DNA from 4 places in the Pseudidiomarina terrestris genome. Region 1 is predicted to be linked to each of the others. Evidence: predicted binding sites of a transcription regulator. Region 1 holds the regulator's gene; each other region holds the start of a gene.

Region 1 (4,414 bases):
GGAGCTAGATAACCCAGTGTATCAGGTTCGCCCCGATGGCCAGCAGGAAACCTGGCAAGTGGTGGCTGAACAGGGCTCTTTTTATGATGATAAAACCCTGGTGCTGGAACGGAACATCGTGGTGACGCACCTCGCCGCAGACGATTATCTGGAACGAGTTGAGACGAGTTATTTAACTATCGACACCTTGGCTGAGACCATGATCACCGACCAGCCTGTGACGATTTTTGGTAAAAATTTTATAGTGCGCGGCAACGGCATGATTGCTGACCTCCGCGCCGAGACCTTGGAATTGAATGAGCATGTACAAACTACCTACAGTCGCAATCGCTAAACAGTTTTTCAGTGCCGCCCTGGTGCTGCTCGCTGCGGCCCTTTTCAGCCCGACGGTTGCAGCTCAGGGAAAAGCGGACTTTGAACAAGACATCAAGGTTGACTCCGAACGCGAATGGTTCGACATTCAAAACAAAATTGCCGTATTCGAAGACAATGCAGTGATCACCCAGGGAACCTTGCGTATTACCGCCGACCATCTTGAGGTTTCACAACAGGGTGAAAACGGCGTGCGTACCTTTACCGCCGAAGGCGCACCCGCGACCTACCAGCAGGAGCTGGAGGACGGTAACTTGATTCGTGCTGAGGCGGAAATCATTCGCTACGACGAGAACGCTGAGACGCTGACTTTGCTTGGTAATGTCAAAGTCACCCAGGCGAACAGCGAGATTCAAGGTAACGAGATCGTTTACGACTTCGCAAATCAGCAGCTCCGCGCTCGCCGTGGCGACGACGAAAGTGACCGAGTCACTACCATTTTCAAGCCTAAAAATAAGAACGATAATGAGCCAATTAATCGCTGAGCACCTCGCTAAATCCTACAAGAAACGTGAGGTCGTTAAAGACGTCAGCCTGACCGTTGAATCGGGTAAGGTCATTGGACTACTTGGCCCCAACGGCGCCGGCAAAACCACGACCTTTTATATGATTGTCGGACTCGTGGGTCATGACAAAGGACGTATCCTGCTCGATGATCAGGATATCTCCCTGCTGCCGATGCATGAGCGGGCGCGCAAAGGTATTGGCTACCTGCCACAGGAGTCGTCGATCTTTCGTAAGCTGACCGTGCGCGACAATATCATGGCGATTCTGGAAACCCGCAAAGAGCTGGATGCTAATGCGCGCGAAGAAAAAGTCGATGCGTTACTGGAAGAGTTCCATGTTGGCCACATTGCGAACAGTCTTGGCATGAGCCTCTCTGGAGGCGAACGCCGCCGGGTTGAAATTGCCCGGGCCTTAGCGGCCGAACCCGCTTTTATTTTGCTCGATGAGCCTTTTGCCGGTGTTGATCCTATTTCAGTTATCGACATTAAAAAGATTATTGAGCATTTGCGTAAACGCGGCATCGGCGTGCTGATCACTGACCATAACGTCCGTGAAACCTTATCCGTATGTGAGCATGCGTATATAGTTAGCCATGGGGAGTTGATTGCCGAAGGTGACGCCCATACTATTTTAAGTAACCAACAGGTAAAAGACGTTTACCTAGGCGATCAATTTACGCTGTAGACGATCAACCGCAACTTTCGGTGGTTACCCTATGAAGCAAGGCTTGCAACTTAAATTTAGCCAGCAACTGTCGATGACTCCTCAGTTGCAGCAGGCTATCCGCTTGCTTCAGCTTTCCAGCTTCGAATTGCAGCAAGAAGTTCAGCAGGCCCTCGAAGAAAACCCTTTGCTGGAGCAGGATGAGATCGAGGAGCCGCTGCGCGACCACGATGAAGAAGCCCTCAGCGATGACAATCACGAGTGGGACCAGAATTATACCGCGGAATTGATGGGCGCAGTCGGCCAAAACGATGCGGACTATGACGCCATGGTGTTTGGCTGTGGTAAGGAAACCCTGCATGACCACCTGCGCTGGCAGTTACAACTCTCTCACTTCTCTCCCGTAGATGAACAGATCGGCCTGGCTATTATCGACGCCATCAACGCAGCAGGATATCTGACCCAATCCGTCGACGAGCTGACCCAAGGGCTCAACTCCCAGTTGCAAGAACCTGTTGAAGACGACGAAGTCGCCGTGGTGCTCAAACGCATTCAGCAATTTGATCCGGTTGGCGTTGGCGCCCGTGATGTCAGTGAATGCCTGTTGCTGCAACTGCAACAATTTCCAGAACAGATGCCGTATTTAAGCCAGGCACGCAAAGCTGTTGCTAACTACGTGGAATTGCTAGGACAGCGGGATTACCGATCGCTGTGCAAATATCTGAAATTGAACGAAACTCAGTTAACTGAGGTGCTTGCTATTGTTCAGCAGCTGCAACCCCATCCCGGCGACCGCTTTGAGCAAAACGATGATGCGTACGTGATACCCGATGTGGTCGTGCACAAAAAAAATAGTCGCTGGATAGTTGAGCTAAATCCGCAAAGTTTGCCTAAACTAAAAGTAAATAGCAGTTACGCAGCACTAATACAGGATGCCAAACAAAGCGACGATATGAGCTACATTCGCCAGCACTTACAGGAAGCAAAATGGTTTATTCGCAGTATCGAAAGCCGCAATGAAACCCTGTTAAAAGTCGCGACTTCGATTGTGCAACGCCAACAGGCCTTTTTTGAGCTTGGTGAAGAGGCGATGAAACCTATGGTGCTCGCGGACATCGCCGCTGCCATCGAAATGCATGAATCCACCGTATCCAGAGTAACTTCCCAAAAGTATATGCATACGCCTCGCGGTGTGTTTGAATTGAAGTACTTTTTCTCGAGCCAACTCAGCACTGATGGTGGTGAGGACTGTTCTTCAACCGCTATCCGGGCGTTGCTGAAAAAGCTAGTCGCCGCCGAAAACCCGAAGAAGCCGCTAAGCGACAGTAAACTGACTGAGCTGATGTCGGACCAAGGGATTCAGGTTGCTAGAAGGACGATTGCCAAATATCGGGAGGCGCTCCAAATACCGCCCTCGAACCAGCGCAAGCGTCTTATTTAAATCTTGGACAATAGAAGGAAGATGTTATGCAAATTAATCTGACTGGTCATCATATTGAGATTACTGACGCGTTGAGAGATTACGTCAATACCAAGTTTGCGAAGCTAGAGCGTCATTTTGACCACATTAGTAATGTCCATGTGATTTTAAATGTTGAAAAGTTAACCCAAAAAGCGGAAGCTACGCTGCATGTCAGTGGTGGCGAAATTTACGCCGATTCAGAACATGAAGATATGTACGCGGCGATCGATGGCTTAATTAATAAGCTCGACCGTCAAGTGATTAAACACAAAGAAAAGATGAAACGTCACTAAATCATGGATTTATCCTCACTGTTAAGCCCGGACTGCACCCGTTGTGCAGTCGCGGGCACAAGTAAAAAGAAAGTTCTCGAACTCATCGGTCAGCTGGCCGCGCCGCGTTTATCCGGAACCACAAGTTTTGATGTTTTCGAGAGCTTGCTCAATCGCGAACGCCTTGGTAGCACCGGTATCGGGCTAGGCGTCGCCATTCCCCATGGGCGTTTAGGCACGGCCAACAAACCCGTCGCGGTATTGATGACCCTTGCTGATGGAATCGATTTCGACGCCATTGACAACCAGCCCGTTGATATCGTTTTTGCATTGCTGGTTCCTGAAGAAGAGCATGAGCAACATTTACAGACTCTTGCGGCTGTGGCGCAGCGTCTGAACGACAAGTCCTGCACCCGCGCACTGCGTGAGGCGAGCAGCGATAAGGAATTGTTCGATTTATTTACCGACAACGGTAGTGGCTAAGTTATGCAGCTGATTATCGTTACCGGCCGTTCGGGATCAGGGAAGACCATTGCGTTAAGGGTTTTAGAAGATCTCGGCTACTACTGTGTCGATAACTTACCTATTATGCTATTGCCCACCCTGGTGCATGCTATCCAGGAGCAATATGCGAACGTCGCGGTCAGTGTCGACGTCAGAAACTTACCCGGCTCACATGACGACCTGAGTGATGCTCTCGATTTTCTTCCTGACAACATCAAGCCAGAAATTCTGTACCTCGACTCCAATGACCAGGTGTTACTGCGTCGATTCGGTGAAACACGCCGGTTGCACCCCCTGTCGCGCAATGAAATGCCCTTAAGTGAGGCGCTTCAGACCGAATCAAAGTTACTCGAACCGCTCGCTGAGCGTGCCACCTGGCGTATCGAAAGCAGCGACCTCAGTGTTCATCAGCTGAGTGAGCAGGTCAGCGAGCGCGTACTCGGTCGCGCAGCATCACGACTCATTGTGGTCTTCCAGTCCTTTGGTTTTAAATATGGTTTACCGCCGGATCTGGACTATGCATTTGACACCCGTATTCTGCCTAATCCGCATTGGGAGCCAGAATTAAAACCGCTGACGGGCAACGACCCAGCGGTACAGCATTTCTTTGCCCAACAGCCTCTGGTGACCAAGT
Region 2 (4,414 bases), on a different contig from region 1:
GGTTTCGCCATAGCCCGAAAAAAACTGAATATAAAATCTTAAGCCATCAGGTTTCTGCGAGTTGATCGGGTGAGTAAAATCAAACTGCCAGGAGCCACGATCCCAGGATAATTCGCGGGTGATTCTGGTCAGGCTATAGGTACTGAGATCGTTGCGCCACGAGATCTGGTTTTCAAAATTCCCCCGGAAACGCACCAGATCAGGATTATCGTCCTCATCGCCCACTTCGTTCACGCGCTGTTTCCAGGTGGTCTCCCAGTAAACGTCGCCCCACTCAACCGCGCCACCGAAGTGGAAATAGTTCCAGCTGCGTGAATCTGGCTTGGTCTGGCCATTGGATTCGTGGGCAAAGCCGACCTTGGCAAAGCGCACACGAGCATCACCGGGGATAAAATCGAACTCCTCGGCCCACGGCAAAACGTAAAACACATCAGGATTGTAGTTGGTGCTGCGAAAAGGCGAGGAATCATCAGAATTCCACGCCTGCCATAAAGACACCTGGGTGTAGGACACCCAGAGATCGCCGTTGGGCAGCAGTAAGTCTTCAAACAGCTTAGTGCGCAACGAGATTTGAAGTTTCACCTCGTTCGGTTTGTAGCTTTCCAGTGGCGCCGATGGTCCGCGCGACGGGGATTGCGGCTGGGTATTAATATCGGAACTATGGTGGACCGGCAGCACGAAATTGGGATGATAGGTGCGCAGTTGGAAAACACCACGTTTCTGCTCTTCATCTAACTCCCAGAAGCGACCAATGAGATCTTCTTCCAAAAACTCTCTTGAGCTTAAGCCGTCGCTATCCGCCTGTGCTGGGGTGAAGAAAAAACTCCCCGCCAACACGGTTGCAACTGTCCGGGCACGCCACATATTCAATTCCTAACTATTCGGCGCCCATGGGCGCTCGCTTTAACTTACTCGATAACGCTCGATCAAATCAGCGCCACATAATTTCGCTGGCGTATAATAACCGCCCTCGGGCTTTTCCGCTAATACATGCTGAGCGATATCTACTGCGCCCTGGCTGGTCAACTTATAACCGTTCATAACCTTCTCACGTAGCGTCACGACATCGCCTTGCGCATTTTTTGCTTCACCCCAGACATAGGTGAAAGCTTCTTCCAGTTGTTTCTCGTCAGGTCCTGCAGGCTGTTCCTCGATCTTTTTCTCGAGCCATTTTTTCACCCACTCAAAGCGCAGTAGCCAGCGAAACTTGTTCAATCGCTGCAACTTTTTCACCAGGTTCGGGGAGGCAGGGATAAAGACTTCGATCGACGGAATGCCGGTGGTGTAATACGCCGTCGAAACGTCGCCCCAGGGAATGGTCATGGCAAACTTCTCACCATTGCCGAAATCAATTTCGCGGGTTTTGTAGGCCAAGGGCACGGTTTCAATCTTACCTTCACGGCGCACCGCACCGCCTTCACCTAAACGTCGTACGCTGGTCTTTGCTGTGCCGCGACTCATCCGCGACGCGGAATCAAATCCGAGAGTGAGATGGTTTGCATCAGGTAGTTGCTGCTTAAGTTGCGCAGCGATACAGTCCGTCGGGATCACATCAAAACCAACCCCTGGGCAGATAACAATACCGGCCCGTTTAGCTTCTTCATCTTTGCTGTGCGCATATTCGAAAACTGCGAGCTCACCGGTAATATCAAGGTAGTGCGTTCGCGTTGCAATACAGCTATCGATCATGGGTTCTGCGGTGACTTCGAAGGGGCCGGCACAGTGCACAACCAGATCCATTTCACCCAATGCTTGCCGCAAGGCCACGGTATCGTCGAGATTCACAACTTCGTAGGGAAGCTCCAAACGTTCCGCTACGGCTATTAGCTTTTTCTCATTACGTCCAGCAAGAACCGGCTTCAGGCCCTGGCTTTTCGCATAGTTGGCGACCAACTCTCCGGTATAGCCATAAGCTCCATATATCATCCACGTCATGCTGAACACTCCATCTGTTGTTGTCTCATTTTAAGCACTACTTGAAGCACTACTTGTTACGTAACTTATCCACGTGGTCATGTGCGTTCTTTTCCCGCGCAGCGCGCGCCACCTCTTTAGGCACGACTGTCTGACCAATGGGCATTAACGCAATCGCGGCAAGTTTCAGGTGCTGAATACCAAAGGGGATGCCGATAATAATAATAAAAAAGGCGATTGCCGAGATCAGATGACCCAACGCCAGCCACCAGCCAAAGAAGATGAGCCACAAGATATTACCGAGTGTACCAAAAGCACTGGTGCCAATGTCGTCTTTCTGCTGCAGTTCCCGACGATTTATCGCTTCGTAACCAAATGGCAGAAATGCAAAGCGGCCAATAACAAAGCAGGACTTCGCCCATGGAATCCCGATGATACTTATAAAGGCGATGATACCCGCCAGCCACCATCCCAGCCCCATCACAAAGCCGCCGAAAATAAACCAAATAATATTCCCTAAAAGCGCCATAGCGTCCCCTATTTTGTTCAGTCTAACCGCTTAATACTTTGGCACAGATCCGTTATTACGCAAAACTCCTGTAAACAGTCTCGCAAATTTACAATTTAAAGCTAAGCTTAATGGCGGAAGATAATTGTAAAAACAGGGGGTTAATCTATGAATACTACGAATCGTTTGGCGATCATCGCGTTGCTTTCGTCCTTATCACTTGCTGCATGCAGTCAAGCCGAGCAGGAGCAGGCAGAAGATCAGAGTCAGGAAGCCATGCAACAAGCTGATGAAGCTGCGAATGACGCCGGTAATGCAATGGAAGAAGCTGCTGAAGAAACCAAAGAAGCCGCTAATGAAGCTATGGCCTATGCCGAAGATAAGTCAGCTGAAGCTAGTGACTTCTTAAGCGATGCAGCCATCACCGCGCGCGTCAAAGCCGCTTTTGTTGAAGCCGGTCAGGTGGATGCCATGGCCATTAACGTCGAGACGATCGATGGTCAGGTGGTGTTAAGCGGCGTGGTGCCAACAGCAGACATGGCGGATCTTGCCGAACAGCTCGCTGAAGGTATTGAAGGTGTCAGTTCGGTTGAAAACGATATTGAAGTCCAAAGTTACTAGTTACTCGTAATGAAGCTAGGATACAAAGGTGGCCATGTGCCACCTTTGTGGTTTTTTACACTCATCACTGTGCGGAGAATCTGTTATGTCGTCAGACTATACCCCACCAAAAGTTTGGCAGTGGGACCAGGAAAGCGGCGGTAAATTTGCCAAGATTAATCGCCCAGTCGCCGGCGCCACCCATAAACAAGAGCTGCCCAAGGGCGAGCATCCCTTGCAGTTGTATTCCCTTGCCACACCAAACGGTGTCAAAGTGACCATCATGCTGGAAGAGCTATTGGCAGCAGGCCATAAAGGGGCTGAATACGATGCGTTTCTTATCGATATCAGTGAGGGTGACCAGTTCGGCAGTGGCTTTGTAGATATTAATCCTAACTCCAAAATTCCAGCCTTAGTGGATCACAGCACGACCCCGCCGACCCGAGTTTTCGAATCGGGTTCGATTTTGCTCTACCTTGCGGAAAAGTTTAACGCGTTCTTGCCAAGCAACCATGGGGCGCGAACGGAGACCTTGAACTGGCTATTCTGGCAAATGGGAGCAGGTCCATTTCTCGGCGGTGGCTTTGGCCATTTCTACGCTTATGCCCCGGAAAAATATGAATACCCAATCAACCGTTACACTATGGAAGTGAAGCGCCAGTTTGACGTACTTAACCGCCAGCTCGCTGAGCACAGCTTTATTGCCGGTGACGAATATACCATTGCCGATATGGCGATTTGGCCTTGGTACAGCGCGGTGGTAAATAACGAAGCCTATGATGCTGCCGAGTTTCTGCAAGTTCAAGAATATGAGCATGTTGTTCGCTGGGTTGAACAGGTAGGCCAACGAGCCGCAGTGCGGCGCGGGCGCGTGGTCAATCGGGCCTGGGGCGACGAAGACGAGCAGGTCAGAGAGCGACATAGCGCCGATGACTTTGAAGGAAAACTATAAGAGAGTAGTGTATGAGCACCGGCTGGGACGAACGTTACAGTACTGAGGAGTATGTTTATGGCACTGCGCCTAACGACTTCTTACTCGAGCATGCTGCCGATCTGCTGGCGACTTATGAGCAGCCGCACGTGCTGTGCCTCGCTGATGGTGAGGGCCGCAACTCAGTCTATCTGGCCGAGCTCGGAGCTGAGGTTTGCGCGATGGACATCTCGCAAGTTGGCCTGGATAAGGCACAAAAGCTAGCGGCCACTCGTGGTGTTAGCGTTCAGACCGAGCAGGTCGATCTGACAGAAGCTCAATTGCCCAAAGCTCATTACGAGGGCATCGTAGCCATTTTCTGTCATTTACCCAGCGCAGGTCGTGCACATCTGTATGAAGAAATCGATGCCAGCTTGAAACCTGGCGGTTTCTTTTTACTCGAGGCTTATACCGTGGCACAG
Region 3 (4,414 bases), on a different contig from region 1:
CTTGTCGATATGCTCACAGGCATTGCAAATGGTGATTTTGACATTGATGCAGAAGTAGTTGCAGCCGGTCTGGGCCGCAGTATTGAGCAACGCCAGATAACCGGATGGGTTGAGCTTCTCATCAAGGTTCAAATGCAGTGCCGAACCACCATCGAGGTATTGAATTAATTCATCACCGTGTAACACGAACTTATCCAGCGCATTAGATTGCTGGTCTTCGACCACGTAAAAGTAGGAGTTGTAGCAATCCCGTGGCACAAAGTAGCCGTCTGCCCGGTCCCATTTGGCATTTTTTACGCCGAGGTTTTCCGCCGGCACAAACTCCGTATTGAACATGTAGCCGTACTCCGCTTTTGCGGCTTTATTCGCATCATAAATCACTTTCAGGCGGTCGCGGACAAAGGCAATGTAGTCAGGGTTATTGCTGGCTTCAATGCCTTGGGACTCCGCCGCCTCAACCATGCCATTGATGCCGATGGTCAGAAACTGTTTATCCAAGGAGATAAAGCCGGCGTCATACACGGTCAACAAACCAGCTGCCTTGTACTCTTCCATTAACCGCCGGTATGCAACCTGATATTTCTGGATTTTTTCGATTTCCGTCGCCAGGTCGCGGCCATCCTGTACCAACCGATTCATATTGATGGTAATAACATTAATTGAGCCGGTTGCAACGCCTCCCGCCCCCAGAGTATAAGAGAAGGTATTGTCGCTAATTTCGCTGCGTAGTCGGCAACATGAAGCTAATGAGTCGGCATTATCGGATAAATACACAAAAAAGGAGTTGCCATCAGCAAGTTCACTTGCCATGGATTCGGCAAATTCCTGATCTTTACACTTACCGTCCTCGGTGAGCATGGCCACAGTGACGACCGGGAAGGTAAGAATGGTCTTTTTCCGCTCTTCATTGAACCAGTGCATGAAGAAGTTCTGCAAAGCACTGACCGAGCCCCATTCGGGTTTACTGAAGTCAGGGAAGACAAACTCACCAAACATGCTATCGAAATAGAATTTATCGTACACTGAAATGTTCCAGAACACGCTCTGATAACCACGCGCAGCAGCCGGTTGATTTAACGCATAAACGACGTGTTGCAGATGGTTTTGGATTTGATGACGATGGGTGTTCAAGTAGTCATCACCGTAATCTTTTCGCGCAAAGTAATCGAAATAGGTTAAAAACTCTACGGTCGCCACAGCGCCGGCAAACTGCGAACTGACAGCAAAGACAAAGTTCACGAAACAGCCACAGAAGCTCTCAAGGTGCTTTGGCGCCAGCGATTCGCCGCCCAACTTGGTAAGACCGTCACGCAGAAACGGGTACATGGTGACCGACACACAGTAGGGCTTCAAACTGGTTTCGTCATGCACGTAAATCTCATGGTCTTCAATTTGCCGAACGTATTCTTGCGCGAGTTGCTCATCAAACAACTCAGCGATCTTGCTACTGACTTGCTTGCGATTCACTTGCACGAAAAAGTCTTTCATCAATTCCGCTTCCAGAGTCGCAATGTTCTTTTGCGTGACATTGGCATTGGCATCCATTTTCGATCCATCCGCGGCATTCTGTGCGTGCAGATACTCCTGGATGAAGTTCATTTTGTGATCGATTTGTTCAGGTTGTAAGCGCAGCATTGTTGTTGTCCTTCTGTTTTAGTTCACTAATTCGCAGTCAATAAAGTCGGGGCAGAATAGAGCGTTAAGAACTTTCCCCGAGCGCAGGTCGTAAAACCTCTGATTCGTTGTGGCACTTGTTAAACCGCCACATTCAGCCCGCCATGGGCCGGTTTTCAAATAAGTAAGGCGCCGTTGCACCAGCGCCGGTACCGTTTCTAATCCAGTGTAGAGACAGGTGCGCAGGCCCCTGCTAATTGCCTCATCTAACAGTTCTATTAAGGCGTCCTGATGCCATTCACCGCCTAAGAACAACACCGCAGTGATAAGTCCAGCGTAGCGATCGAGTTCATTCGTAAAGCTTTGCAGTGTTAACTGCTGTCCCCGCTCCGCAGGCCAGCTATCGACGCTATGACAGCCCTTACAACCCACGGTACAACCGGTGATGGTATAGGCCAGCGCGACTTCGCCGGGAACCTCCTGAAACACAATGTCTTTCGCACTGAATCGCATCGTATCGCCTATATGGTGTTATGAACGAATGTAAGGCACTAGATATTGTGTTTTAGCCTAGAGCAAGACACTGGATTTGCGTTGATCAGGATCAATAAAATGGCGGGCTGGGTAGTTACGACCCCGGAGGGCCGATTCACCCGGAAATAGGCTGGGTCTTTTTCACCCATCCAGCAACTATATTCCTGCAAAAACAGTGCCTTAATAAGTTGGCAAGGGAATTGCAATATGACCTGTGATGACTCAATAACAAATAGGTGATGTATGGCCGGTTACAAAAAACTATGGTGGACGCTGATTGCAGTGCTTGCCATTACGTTCGGTATTTTGGGGTACTTCGGCAACGAAGTGTATCGAGAGGCTCCGCCCATTCCAGGGAAGTTCGTTACCACGAACGGACAGACCTTAATGACGGAGGACTCTATTCTTGATGGGCAAACGGCCTGGCAATCTGTGGGTGGTATGCAGTTAGGCTCAATTTGGGGGCATGGTGCTTATCAGGCACCAGACTGGACTGCAGATTGGTTGCACCGTGAACTTGTCGCGTGGCTAAATATCGCTGCAGCTGAAGTATTTGCGGCTGATTATGCCGACTTAACTCCCGCGCAGCAGAATCAGCTGCAATTCGAGCTGAAACAGGCTTATCGTACCAATACCTACGATGCGCTGCTGGATGAAGCAGTGTTGGATCCCCGTCGTGTGCAAGCGATTCAACAGACCGCCGATTATTACATACGTTTATTCAGCGATGATGCGGAACTGCGAAGTACCCGCGAAAGTTATGCCATGAAAGAGAATACTCTGCCCAAGCTTGAGCGGCGCGAGCGCATGGCCGAGTTTTTCTTTTGGACCGCGTGGGCAGCCTCGACTGAACGTCCCGGAGCTGACATCACCTATACCAACAACTGGCCGCACGAGCCATTGATTGACAATACTCCAAGCCCAGAAAATATTATCTGGTCCATTGTCAGCGTGATCCTGCTGATTGCCGGCGTCGGTGGTCTGATTTGGGCCTGGGCCTTCCTTCGTCAACATGATGAGGAAGACATCGAAGTGCCACAACAGGATCCGATCAGCCGGGTAAAACTTACCCCGTCACAGAAATCGCTCGGCAAGTACCTATTTATCGTGGTGGCGCTGTTCACCGTGCAAGTCCTGCTCGGTGGTGTCACTGCACATTATACGGTTGAGGGACAAGAATTTTACGGTATCGAAATCTCCAAGTGGTTCCCTTACAGCTTGGTGCGTACCTGGCATATTCAGGCATCGCTGTTCTGGATTGCCACAGGCTTCCTGGCCGCCGGCCTGTTTCTGGCGCCCATTATCAACGGTGGTAAAGATCCAAAATATCAGAAACTTGGCGTCGATATTCTGTTTTGGGCCCTGGTTGTAGTGGTTGCGGGTACCTTCGTTGGTAGCTTCCTTGCCATCGCCCAAATCATGCCCGAGCATCTAAATTTCTGGCTCGGCCATCAGGGGTACGAATACGTCGACCTTGGTCGTCTCTGGCAGATTGGTAAGTTTGTTGGCATCGTATTCTGGCTGGTCCTGATGATGCGTTGTGTCGCAGGCGCCTTTAAACAAGAAGGTGATAAGAACTTACTGGCGTTATTTACTGCCTCTGTGGTCGCCATTGGTTTGTTTTATGGGGCCGGCTTCGCGTACGGTGAGCGCACCCACATCTCCATCATGGAATACTGGCGCTGGTGGATTGTCCACCTTTGGGTTGAAGGTTTCTTTGAGGTCTTTGCCACCGCCGCACTAGCATTTATTTTCCATAGCATGGGGCTGGTGTCCCGGCGCATGGCCACGGCTGCCGCACTCGCCTCAGCATCATTGTTTATGCTCGGTGGTGTTCCGGGTACTTTCCACCACTTGTATTTTTCAGGCACCACCACGCCGGTCATGGCCGTCGGCGCAACCTTCAGTGCGTTGGAAGTGGTTCCACTTATCGTGCTTGGTTATGAAGCCTGGGAAAACTGGAGCCTGCAGAAGAAAGCGGTTTGGATGCAACGCCTGAAGTGGCCCCTGATGTGTTTTGTCGCGGTCGCCTTTTGGAATATGTTAGGCGCTGGTGTACTTGGCTTTATGATCAACCCGCCCATCTCGCTCTACTACGTGCAAGGTCTGAATACCACACCAACGCACGCTCATGCAGCACTGTTTGGCGTCTATGGCTTCCTTGCGCTCGGTTTCGTCATGCTAATCTTGCGCTACATTCGCCCTCATCTGGTACTCAACGACAAACTGATGAGTACAGCCTTTTGGTGGATGAACATCGGCCTGG
Region 4 (4,414 bases), on a different contig from region 1:
CTATCGCTGCTTATCGCATTGACGGTCACGCCCTGGCTGGCGCGGCATGTGTTGCGCGATTCCGCTGCTCCTGGGCCGAGCGCTCATGGCCAGCCAGAGTCTGACCACCAGTCGCCGGCAGACAGCCGCTTACAACGGCTGTTCACAGCGGTGATGCAGCCGTTGCTGGAGAGCCGTAAGCGCCGTTACTTGATGGGCTTTGCTCTGATCGCACTGATTATTGCCGTGCTAGGCCTGGCCGTGGTGCAGGCAGTGGTGATGAAAATGCTGCCCTTTGATGACAAGAGTGAAATCAAGCTGGTGCTGGACATGCCAGAAGATACCAGCCTGGAGCGGACGAATGCAGTACTGCTGCAGCTTGCGCAAAAGCTCGACCAAGTCCCCGAAGTCACGGCGACGCAGATCTACGCCGGGACCGCCTCGCCGATTGGCTTTAACGGCCTGGTGCGGCAGTACTATTTACGCAGCGCCGCTTATCAGGGCGATATTCAGGTGACACTGGCGGCGAAAGGTGAGCGTGAACGGGCCAGCCATGAGGTAGCCCGGTCACTGCGGCCACTGCTGACACCTATTGTGACTGCCGCCGGCGGCCAGCTGAAAGTGGTGGAAGTGCCCCCCGGGCCACCGGTGCTGGCACCTATTGTTGCTGAGGTGTATGGCCCCTCGGCCGCCGAACGAGAGGCCGCGGCCCGGCACGTGCAGCAGCAGTTGCAACAAACTGACGGTGTGGTGGATGTCGATACCACTTTGGTGGCTGCAGGTACCGAAGAGATCTGGCAAATCAATTATGCCCGCGCTACCCAGCTAGGTGTCCGGCCGCAGCAGGCCACGCAGGCCTTGCAAACGGCTTTGCATGGCTTGCCGGTGACCTATGTGGCAGTGCCGGATCAATTGCAACCGGTGCCGGTACAGCTGTACCTGCCAGCTGCCTGGCAAGGGCAACTGGCCCAGCTTGAGAGCCTCACCGTGACCAGCGCACAGGGCGCTAGTGTGCCGCTGACCGCCTTCATTGAGCGGGTTGAAGTGCCACTGCAGCAGCCTCGCTTGCACAAAGACTTGCGCCCGGTGGTCTATGTGACCGCGGACATGGCCGGTGAACTCGATTCGCCTTTGTATGGCTTATTCGCTGCCGCAGGGACCATTGATCTGCCGCAGAGCTACATCACTCAGCCCAATGAGTGGGATCAGGCCGCGGTCAAATGGGATGGCGAATGGCAAATCACCTATGAAACCTTCCGTGATATGGGGCTTGCCTACGCGGTCGGGCTGTTGCTGATCTACCTGCTGGTGGTCGGCCACTTTGGCAGCTACGGTACACCGCTGGTGATCATGGCGCCGATTCCGCTGACCCTGATTGGCATCATGCCGGGGCATGCGCTGCTCGGCGCGCAGTTTACCGCGACCTCGATGATCGGCATGATTGCGCTGGCCGGTATTATTGTTCGCAACTCAATCCTGCTGGTCGATTTTGTCCGCGAAGCAGTGGCCGCCGGCAAGCCGTTGAACGAGGCGGTCATTACCGCCGCGGCCGTGCGCACCCAGCCGATTGTACTGACTGCTATTGCCGCCATGATGGGCGCCTTCTTTATTCTCGATGATCCCATCTTCAATGGCCTCGCGGTGAGCTTGATTTTCGGTATCGCGGTGTCGACGGTACTGACGCTGATCGTGATCCCACTGCTGTATGCATCGCTGCTGAAACGGCGTCTGGCAAAACAAAGCTAGACCCACCCCCGGTTTCAGCACTAAATCAACAGCTGCACTGTTCTAGTGCAGCTTTTTGCACTACAATGGTGCAAAAGTTAATGAAAGACCCGTCTGAGCCGCTACGCTAACCGGCACCATTCACGGACTTAGATTTAAGTGTCTGAATTAACGGGATAATTTAGAATTGGCATGGCGATTGCAATCTTTTTGGCCAGACGAACTATACTTTTTTGTTAACTGACATTCGCGATTCCGGAGGAACACATGTCGACACCACAAGACGTAATGAAGTTTATTGAAGAAAACGAAGTCAAATTCGTAGATATGCGCTTTACCGATACTAAAGGTAAAGAGCAGCACGTCACCATCCCGGTGTCGCAGATCGACGAAGACTTTTTCCAGGACGGTAAAATGTTCGATGGTTCTTCAATCAGCGGTTGGAAAGGTATCAACGAATCCGACATGGTGTTGATGCCAGACTGCGGCTCAGTGGTGCTGGACCCGTTCACTGACGAAATGACCATGAACGTGGTCTGTGACATCCTTGAGCCAGACACGATGCAAGGTTACGACCGTGACCCGCGCTCGATCGCACGCCGCGCTGAAGCTTATCTGCAAAGCGCAGGTATTGCGGATACTGCATTCTTTGGCCCGGAGCCAGAATTCTTCCTGTTCAACGACGTACGTTTCCACACGGACATGAGCGGCTCGTTTTACAAAATTGAAGCCGACGAAGCCAAGTGGAGCTCAGGTAAAGAGTACTCTGAAGGCAACATGGCACACCGTCCAAGCGTGAAAGGCGGTTACTTCCCGGTACCACCAGTGGATTCTGCACACGACATCCGCAGCACCATGAGCACGGTGATGGAAGACATGGGCTTAGTGGTTGAAGCGCACCACCACGAAGTAGCAACCGCTGGTCAGAACGAAGTCGCCACCCGCTTCAACACCTTGACCAAAAAAGCGGATGAAATCCAGGTTTATAAGTATGTGGTGCACAACGTAGCGCATTCTTATGGTATGACCGCAACCTTTATGCCGAAGCCACTGGTGGGCGATAACGGTTCTGGTATGCACGTACACATGTCACTGGCAAAAGACGGTAAGAACCTGTTTGCCGGCGACAAGTACGGCGGCCTGAGCGAAACTGCACTGTACTACATTGGCGGTATCATCAAGCATGCCCGTGCTATCAACGCGTTCGCAAACCCGGCCACCAACTCGTACAAGCGCCTGGTACCTGGTTTTGAAGCACCCGTGATGCTGGCTTACTCAGCGCGTAACCGCTCAGCTTCGATTCGTATTCCACTGGTTTCAAATGCCAAGGGCCGTCGTATTGAAGTACGTTTCCCTGACCCGGCAGCGAACCCGTACCTGTGTTTTAGCGCACTGCTGATGGCGGGCCTTGACGGTATCAAGAACAAGATCCACCCTGGCGACGCCATGGACAAAGACTTGTACGACCTGCCAGCGGAAGAAGCGAAAGAAATTCCGACGGTATGTCATTCATTGGAAATGGCATTGGAAGCACTGGATAAAGACCGTGACTTCCTGAAACAGGGCGGCGTCATGAGCGACGAAATGATTGATGCGTACATTGCGCTCAAGCAAAAAGAAGTCATGACCCTGAAGATGACCACACATCCAATTGAATTTGATCTGTACTACAGTGTCTAATTCACAGGTTGTGATGACCCACTAAATCTCTCTAAGGAGGCGAAGCGATGCAACCGTTCTTACGCACTTTACTAGCCGTACTAACGTTCGTGAGCCTCCTGTTGGTGGGCGCAGTCAGCGAAGCTCAGGTTTATCGTAAAGTATTAGAAGACGGCACCGTGATCTACACCGATCAGAAGCAAGAAGGTGCCGAACGTATCAACATCAATACCGTCACCAGCGATTTTGCGCCAGTGACGCGTACCCAAACTGAAACCTCTGACGACGAAGCCAGCGATGCTGAGCAACAGGTCGAGGCCAGTGTCGAAATTGTCAGCCCCGAACATGAAGCCACCGTCCGCGACAATCGTGGCCGGATGAATGTGGCATGGGCGGAAAGCGTACGTAATGTCCGTGGTCGCGTCAGCTTCAAGCTCTTCGTCGACAACCAGGTAGCCTACGAAGGACCTGCCTCCGGGGTTAGTCTGGAAGGATTAAACCGTGGCGAGCATCGCCTGCAGGTACGTATGTACAGTGAGCAGGGCGCAGAGCTAGCACGCTCTGACACCACAGTGATCTATATGCATCAGGCAAGTATTTACAATCCAGCCCTGAATAACAACGCGGGTGGCACGAGTGGCCAAAACTGATTGCACCAATGTGGTGCAACCAGATTGGGATCAGCTGCTCACTGGCATTGTGCAGCTCGATGAGCAGCTGCATATTCGCTACATGAACGCTGCGGCCGAGACCATGCTCGATGGTAGTCGCAAACGCTTACTTGGTACCCCTTTATTCAGTCTGTTCAGTTACAGCTCACTGGAACCCGAAGTGTTACGTCAGGCGTTACGTGATCAGCAAAGCGTTTCCGATAGCGACGTTACCTGGATTTTCCATGATGGCCAGCGCGTCACCGTCGAGTTTGTGGCCCAACCTCTGACCCGGAAAAGTGATACGGGACAGGTACTGGTCGAACTGCGTCAGGTGGACCAAATCCGCCGCATCAACCAGGAAAACTCGCAGCAGCAACAGTTACAAGCCGCCCATAGTA

The links. Region 1 encodes sigma-54, which starts transcription at its own class of promoters, with help from an activator protein. Its sites were predicted from a motif close to GTTGGCACGNNNNTNGNNT; they were not measured.
Region 2: a site for sigma-54 is predicted at 2,481-2,499, ahead of J6J28_RS07575 (BON domain-containing protein). Genes of this name have one in related genera too.
Region 3: a site for sigma-54 is predicted at 2,336-2,354, ahead of J6J28_RS11950 (nitric-oxide reductase large subunit). Genes of this name have one in related genera too.
Region 4: a site for sigma-54 is predicted at 1,891-1,909, ahead of glnA (glutamate--ammonia ligase). Genes of this name have one in related genera too.

The regions. Positions count from the first base shown of each region.
Region 1 is NZ_JAGGJE010000001.1:221,535-225,948, reverse strand. Features, by position in the region: gene lptC (LPS export ABC transporter periplasmic protein LptC) at 1-334, shown strand, start outside; gene lptA (lipopolysaccharide transport periplasmic protein LptA) at 303-857, shown strand; gene lptB (LPS export ABC transporter ATP-binding protein) at 838-1,563, shown strand; gene J6J28_RS01030 (RNA polymerase factor sigma-54) at 1,595-2,983, shown strand; gene hpf (ribosome hibernation promoting factor) at 3,010-3,297, shown strand; gene ptsN (PTS IIA-like nitrogen regulatory protein PtsN) at 3,301-3,759, shown strand; gene rapZ (RNase adapter RapZ) at 3,763-4,414, shown strand, end outside.
Region 2 is NZ_JAGGJE010000002.1:41,144-45,557, forward strand. Features, by position in the region: gene J6J28_RS07560 (phospholipase A) at 1-864, opposite strand, end outside; gene J6J28_RS07565 (saccharopine dehydrogenase family protein) at 904-1,935, opposite strand; gene J6J28_RS07570 (YccF domain-containing protein) at 1,985-2,443, opposite strand; gene J6J28_RS07575 (BON domain-containing protein) at 2,591-3,043, shown strand; gene yghU (glutathione-dependent disulfide-bond oxidoreductase) at 3,129-3,974, shown strand; gene J6J28_RS07585 (SAM-dependent methyltransferase) at 3,986-4,414, shown strand, end outside.
Region 3 is NZ_JAGGJE010000006.1:49,391-53,804, reverse strand. Features, by position in the region: gene nrdD (anaerobic ribonucleoside-triphosphate reductase) at 1-1,635, opposite strand, end outside; gene nrdG (anaerobic ribonucleoside-triphosphate reductase activating protein) at 1,654-2,127, opposite strand; gene J6J28_RS11950 (nitric-oxide reductase large subunit) at 2,392-4,414, shown strand, end outside.
Region 4 is NZ_JAGGJE010000006.1:125,303-129,716, forward strand. Features, by position in the region: gene J6J28_RS12300 (efflux RND transporter permease subunit) at 1-1,725, shown strand, start outside; gene glnA (glutamate--ammonia ligase) at 1,972-3,384, shown strand; gene J6J28_RS12310 (hypothetical protein) at 3,432-4,013, shown strand; gene glnL (nitrogen regulation protein NR(II)) at 4,000-4,414, shown strand, end outside.